Regions from separate parts of the Allobosea sp. FW305-C-101 genome, predicted to be linked through region 1. Evidence: predicted binding sites of a transcription regulator. Region 1 holds the regulator's gene; each other region holds the start of a gene.

Region 1 (2,263 bases):
GCTCTGGCTGACGCTCTGGACCACGGCCTGGCGCTGGTTGGCGGCCGTGCCGCTCATCCTCGGCGTTGCCATAGCCGGCAAGCCGGAGCGGCCCGAGATCCTGATCGAGCGCGACGGCTCGGGGCTGGCCGTGCGCGGCCCGGACGGGCGCCTCGCGATCGCGGGCAAGCCCAGCCGCTTCGTCCTGCAGCAATGGCTTGCCGCCGATGGCGACAGCCGCTCGCCCGACGATCCGACGCTGCGTACCGGCGTCAGCTGCGACCGGTTGGGGTGTGTCGCGCAGACAGCCGACAAGCGCACGGTCGCCTATACGCGCGAGCGCCTCGCCATCATCGAGGATTGCCTGCGCGCCGATCTCGTCGTCACCGCCATCCCATGGAGCGGGGCTTGCAAGGCCAGGCTCGTCGAGCGCATGGCGCTATCACGCGATGGCGCGACCTCGCTCTACCGGACGGCATACGGGTGGAGCAGCCACATCTCGGAGCCAAATGCCGCCGAACGCCCCTGGAGCCGCCGGCGCGAGCCGCGCCCGGCGGAATCAGCCGCACGGCCGGGTGGTCAGTCTCCAGCCGTACAACCTGCGTTGCCCGTCGATAGCGAGCCTGATGCCGATGTCGAGCGTCTTCAGTAACGCCGCATCAGGTTGACGAGGCGGCCCTGGATCTTGACCCGGTCGGGACCGAGCACGCGGGTCTCGTAAGCCGGATTCGCGGCTTCGAGCGCGATCGAGGAACCACGCTTGCGCAGGCGCTTCAGCGTCGCTTCCTCGTCGTCGATGAGAGCCACGACGATGTCGCCGGTATTGGCCGTGTCCTGCCTGCGGATGACGACCGTATCGCCGTCGAGAATGCCGGCCTCGACCATCGAATCGCCGCGCACTTCCAGCGCGTAATGCTCGCCGGAGCCGAGCATGTCGGGCGGCAGCGAGACGGTGTGGCTGCGGCTCTGGATCGCCGAGATCGGCGTGCCCGCCGCGATGCGGCCCATGACGGGAATCGCGATGGCATGCCGGCTGTCGTCCTCGACGGCTGTGGGCCGAGGCTTGGCGACGCTGGGCTGCGCACCGAGACCACCCTGCACCACGGCCGGATTGAAGCGGGGGCGCGGCTGCGGGGCGCCAAGACCGTCCGGCATCTTGATCACTTCGAGCGCGCGCGCCCGGTTCGGCAGGCGGCGGATGAAGCCGCGTTCCTCCAGCGCCATGATCAGGCGGTGAATGCCGGATTTCGAGCGCAGGTCGAGCGCATCCTTCATCTCGTCGAAGGAGGGTGGGACACCGCTCTCGCGCAAGCGTTCCTGGATGAAGCGCAGGAGTTCGTGTTGCTTGCGTGTCAGCATGGTCGCCGCCAGCCCCTCAAAGCGCAGATTCGAAACAAAGCACGAACACCATACGCGTTCTGCTTGTGTTCTGCAAGCTGCTACCGCAAGGGCAGGATATGGCAGGTATCGCCCTTCTTCGTCGGGGCGGCATGGGCCGGACGGATTGTTAACGCTTGCGCCCGTGCCAGCGTGCCGAGCATCGAGGAGTCCTGCCGGTCGAACGGCGTCGCCACCCAGCCTTCCGGCGTCAGCGTGAGCTCCGAGCGCAGGTAGTCCTCGCGCTCGTCGTTGCCTGGCATGTCGCGGCCGAGAATGGCGGGGATGCTGCGGTCGCGATCGGCATCCGAGATGCCGAGCAGCGCCTCGATCAAGGGCAGCACGAAAAGATGGCCGCAGACGATCGAGGAGACCGGATTGCCCGGCAGTCCGACCACGACCATCCGGCCGAGGCGCCCGGTCATCATCGGCTTGCCCGGCCGCATCGCGATCTTCCAGAAGCCGAGGGTCATGCCGGCGCGCGTCAGCGCCTCCTGCACGAGGTCATGCGCGCCGACCGAGGCGCCGCCCAGCGTGATCAGCACATCGGCATCGGCCTCGCGTGCCTGCGCGATCTTGGCTGCAAGGTCGGCATGATCGTCGCGGGCGATGCCGAGATCGAGTACGACGCCGCCGGCCTTCTCGACCAAGGCGGCCAGCGAAAACGAGTTCGATGCGACGATCTGGTCGCGCCCGACCGGTTCGCCCGGCGCCACCAACTCGTCCCCGGTGGCGAGGATCGCGACCAACGGCTTGCGTCGAACCGGCAGGGTCGGATGCCCCATCGCGGCGGCAAGCCCGAGCGCCGCGCTGTCGAGCACGCGGCCGGCTTGCAGCAGCACGTCACCTTCGTGGAAGTCGAGCCCCGCGGCGCGCAGGAACTTGCCCTTGGCCGGCGGCACACGGA
Region 2 (2,263 bases), on a different contig from region 1:
GCCCGGCTTCAGCGAATGCAGCGCGCAGAGATAGGCGCTGTCGCCCCGCACGGTCCAGCTTGCCAGCGCCGCCGTCTTGCCCGAGCCGTCGAACAGGCCGAGCGCGTCGATCTCGGCGACGTCGTAGACGTGCAGATCGATCATCATGCTGTGCGAGCCCCAGCTCGCCAGCATGATGCGGCAAAGCTCGGTCTTGTCGGTGACGACGCGCAGTTGAAGCTCGTCGGGCGCTTCGCTCACTTCGCCAGTTCCTTCAGGCCCAGCTTGATGAGCTGGGCCGTGCCGGCCCCATCGCCGGCGGCCTTGGCCGCAGCCGCAACCGCTGCCACCGCCTGCGCCTGAGGATAGCCGAGATTGGCGAGCGCCGACACGGCGTCTGCGATCGGTTGAGGCAGCTTGCGGTCTTCGAGCGCGCCGGCGAGCTGGGTGACGCCCGGATCGATATGGCCGAAGGCCGGGGCCTTGTCCTTGAGCTCGGCGCAGAGGCGCTGTGCCAGCTTGGGGCCGACGCCGGGCGCGCGGGCGATCGCAGCCTTGTCGTTGGTGGCGATGGCGGTGGCGAGCGCGCCCGGATCCAGCGTCGAGAGGATGGCGAGCGCGACCTTGGCGCCGACGCCCTGCACGACCTGCATCAGGCGGAACCAGTCGCGCTCATTGTCAGACATGAAGCCGTAGAGGCGGATCGCATCCTCGCGGACATGGGTCTCGATCGAGAGCGCGGCCGCCTCGCCCGGCTGGGGCAGGCGCTGGAGGGTGCGCGCCGAGCACTGCACGACATAGCCGACCCCCTGCACGTCGATGATGACGTGGTCCTCGCCATAGGAATCGATCAGGCCCTTGAGCTTGCCGATCATAGTCTCGTTCCCCCGGCCGTCTCGTTCAACCCGCCGCTCGCATCTGCGCGACCAGCGCCTTCATGCCGCGATGCTGGGCATGGCAGATCGCGACGGCAAGTGCGTCCGCGGCATCGGCCGAGGAGGTCTCGGCCTTGGGCAGGAGCACGCGGATCATCGCCTGGACCTGCTTCTTGTCGGCATGGCCGACGCCGACCACGGTCTTCTTGACGAGGTTGGCGGCATATTCCGCGACATCGAGCCCGGCGAGCGCCGGCACGACCAGCGCGATGCCACGGGCCTGCCCGAGCTTCAGCGCCGATTGCGGGTCGCGGTTGATGAAGGTCTCCTCGACGGCGGCCTCATGCGGGCGATGCGCGGCGAGGACCTTGTTCAGGCCTTCGTGCAATTGCCGCAGGCGCTGGCCGAGCGACAGGGCGCCGTCGCTCTCGATGCAGCCGCAGGCGACGAAGGAGAGCTTGCTGCCTTCCGAGATCACGATGCCCCAGCCGGTTTTCCGGAGGCCGGGATCGATGCCGAGGATGCGAATCGGAGGTGCCATGACGGGCTCAACCTAGCGGATGTTTCGGATTTGTCCCGCGCCGAGACGGGCGATGGGACAGGGCGGGATGAATTCCCCTGATCGATGACATCAAAAAGGAAAGTTGTTCTTGCTGCCGGCCCGCGGGCATGGTTCGCCACATCTTTCTTCTCCAGCCGGCTCCATGTCCTCGATCCTGTCTTCCTTCATGCCGGGCGTCTCGGCCTCCGGCATCGCCGTCCTGCTGGCCGCGACGCTGCTCGGCGGGCTCGTGCGCGGCTTCACCGGCTTCGGTTTCGCCATGGTGTTCATGCCGCTGGCCTCGGTCGTGTTGGGGCCGGTCGCGGCGCTCGGCCTGATCTGGTTCATCGACCTGCCTTATGCGCTGCCGATCGCGGCGCGCAGCGCCCGGCAGGCGGAATGGCGCGAGATCCTGCCGCTGCTGCTGACCGCGACGCTGGCGCTGCCGGCCGGCATCTGGCTGCTGATCTGGCTCGACCGCGAGACGATGCGCTGGGTGCTGGCCTTGCTCGTGCTGATCGCGGTCGCGCTGATGGCGTCGGGCTGGCGCTATCACGGGCGGCCGACGATCCCGCTTTCGCTCGGGGTCGGGGCGCTGTCCGGTCTGTTCAACGGCATGGCCTCGATCGGCGGCATGCCGCTCGCGGTGTTCTGGCTCGGCGCGCAGCGCAACGACCGGCACAAGACGCGGGCCAACCTGCAGGCCTTTTTCGGCGTCTCGACGCTGATCAGCGGCGCGGTGCTGTGGTGGAAGGGGATTCTGACCGGCGGCGCCCTGCTGATGGCGGTGCCGCTTTTCGCGGTCTACGGCGTCGGGCTCTGGGCCGGAACGCATGGCTTCCGGCTGGCCTCGGAGGAGACGTTCCGG
Region 3 (2,263 bases), on a different contig from region 1:
GGCCGGGCTCGCGCTCGGCGGGAAGAACCGGTTCTAGTCAGGCGGTTGGCGCCTGTCCAGAAAGCCGGAGCCTTTCCGCGTTTCTGCGAAACACGGAAAGGCTCCGGTCTTCTAGTTGCCGCATTCTCTTCACGCGAACCGGTGGCCACTTCGCTTGAAAATGCTTGGGATGCAGCGCACAGCCCGCAAAGCCTTATCGGCAAACGAAAACGGGCGGCCCGAAGACCGCCCGCTTGCATCGGAACGTCATTCTCGGGCGGAGCGAAGCGCAGACCCGAGAATCTCTCTCAGGATAGGTCGCCTCATTCGGCCTGAGATGCTCGGGCCAAGCCCGAGCATGACGGCGTTGGCTATCTCAGGCTTCGCCTTCGTCGAGATCGTCCGCGGTCGGGTCCGCCTGATCGAGGATGCGGTCGGCGACGAGGCCGGAATTCTGGCGGATCGTGGCTTCGATCTTCGCGGCGAGGTCCGGATTGGCCTTGAGGAAGGTCTTGGCGTTCTCGCGGCCCTGGCCGAGGCGCTGGCTGTCGAAGGAGAACCAGGCGCCCGCCTTCTCGACCATGCCGGCCTTGACGCCGAGATCGATCAGCTCGCCGACCTTCGAGATGCCCTCGCCGAACATGATGTCGAACTCGACCTGCTTGAAGGGCGGCGCGACCTTGTTCTTGACGACCTTGACGCGGACCTGGTTGCCGGTCGCCTCGTCGCGCTCCTTCAGCGTCGAGACGCGGCGGATGTCGAGACGCACCGAGGCGTAGAACTTGAGTGCGTTGCCGCCGGTCGTGGTCTCCGGCGAGCCGTACATCACGCCGATCTTCATGCGGATCTGGTTGATGAAGATGACCATGCAGTTCGAGCGCGAGATCGAAGCGGTGAGCTTGCGCAGGGCCTGGCTCATCAGGCGGGCCTGGAGGCCGGGCTGAACATCGCCCATCTCGCCCTCGATCTCGGCGCGGGGCGTCAGCGCCGCAACGGAGTCGACCACGAGCACGTCGATCGCGCCGGAGCGGACGAGGGTGTCGGTGATCTCGAGCGCCTGCTCGCCGGTATCGGGCTGCGAGATCAGGAGATCGTCGAGATTGACGCCGAGCTTGCGGGCATAGACCGGATCGAGCGCGTGCTCGGCATCGACGAAGGCGCAGACGCCGCCCTTCTTCTGGGCTTCGGCGATGGTGTGCAGCGCCAGCGTGGTCTTACCCGAGGATTCCGGCCCGTAGATCTCGATGACGCGGCCCCGGGGCAGGCCGCCGACGCCGAGCGCGATGTCGAGGCCAAGCGAACCGGTCGAAATCGTCTCGATCTCGATCGACGGCGAATTCTTGCCGAGCCGCATGATCGAGCCCTTGCCGAAGGCGCGCTCGATCTGGGAGAGCGCCGCATCGAGCGCCTTGGCCTTGTCCATCGAGGAGCCTTCCACGAGTTTGAGATTCGCCTGATTCACGGTTCGGGCTCCTTATGACAGGGCGAGGGGGACATCTCAATGCGTCTTGACATGAGAATGGTCATGCTTTGTTCTCAGTCGCAAGTTCTTTTTTTGTTCTCGGTGTCAGTTTCTGTCAGGAGGAGTGTCAGGAGCTGTCACGAGATGGCGCAACGTGACGGGAAACGGCGCCCGGAGGCGGGTGCCGCCGGCCTTTAGCCCATCGCCGCCTTCACGGTCTCGACGAGCTGCTTCATCGTGAAGGGCTTGGGCAGGAAGTGGAATTCCTCGCCCTCGGGCAGGTTCTTGCGGAAGGCCTCCTCGGCATAGCCGGAGACGAAGACGACCTTGGTGTTCGGGTTGCGCTTGCGCAGTTCGCCGAGCAGCGTCGGTCCGTCCATTTCCGGCATCACCACGTCGGAGACGACGAGGTCGATCTTGCCGTCGTTCTGGAGGAAGAGGTCGAGCGCCTCGACGCCGGACGCCGCCTCGTGGACGGTGTAGCCGCGCGAGACCAGCATGCGGGCGTTGAGCGCACGCACCGCGTCCTCGTCCTCGACCAGCAGGATGACGCCGGCGCCGGTATGGTCGGCGGCGAGCTTCTTCGGCGCTTCCTTGGCGGCGGCCTCGGCTGCGATCTCCTCCTGGCTCGGGACATGGCGCGGCAGGAAGATCTGGAAGGCCGTGCCCTTGCCGATGGTCGAGTCGACGAAGACATAGCCGCCGGTCTGCTTGACGATGCCGTAGACCATGGAGAGGCCGAGGCCGGTGCCCTTACCGACCTCCTTGGTGGTGAAGAAGGGCTCGAAGATCTTGTCGAGATGCTCCTGCGGGATGCCGGTG

The links. The regulator LexA, encoded in region 1, represses DNA repair genes until DNA is damaged. The targets are predictions, from matches to a motif close to TGTTCNNNNTGTGTTCNG.
Region 2: ruvC (crossover junction endodeoxyribonuclease RuvC) is a predicted target of LexA. The motif match lies at 1,416-1,433, and genes of this name have one in related genera.
Region 3: recA (recombinase RecA) is a predicted target of LexA. The motif match lies at 1,525-1,542, and genes of this name have one in related genera.

What each region holds. Positions count from the first base shown of each region.
Region 1 covers NZ_JBYSYT010000003.1:380,419-382,681, reverse strand. The annotation lists gene AC3WMA_RS16545 (ComEC/Rec2 family competence protein) at 1-631, shown strand, start outside; gene lexA (transcriptional repressor LexA) at 625-1,338, opposite strand; gene AC3WMA_RS16535 (molybdopterin molybdotransferase MoeA) at 1,419-2,263, opposite strand, start outside.
Region 2 covers NZ_JBYSYT010000002.1:247,556-249,818, reverse strand. The annotation lists gene AC3WMA_RS08680 (GNAT family N-acetyltransferase) at 1-240, opposite strand, end outside; gene ruvA (Holliday junction branch migration protein RuvA) at 237-854, opposite strand; gene ruvC (crossover junction endodeoxyribonuclease RuvC) at 880-1,395, opposite strand; gene AC3WMA_RS08665 (TSUP family transporter) at 1,559-2,263, shown strand, end outside.
Region 3 covers NZ_JBYSYT010000005.1:177,732-179,994, forward strand. The annotation lists gene recA (recombinase RecA) at 356-1,441, opposite strand; gene cckA (cell cycle histidine kinase CckA) at 1,636-2,263, opposite strand, start outside.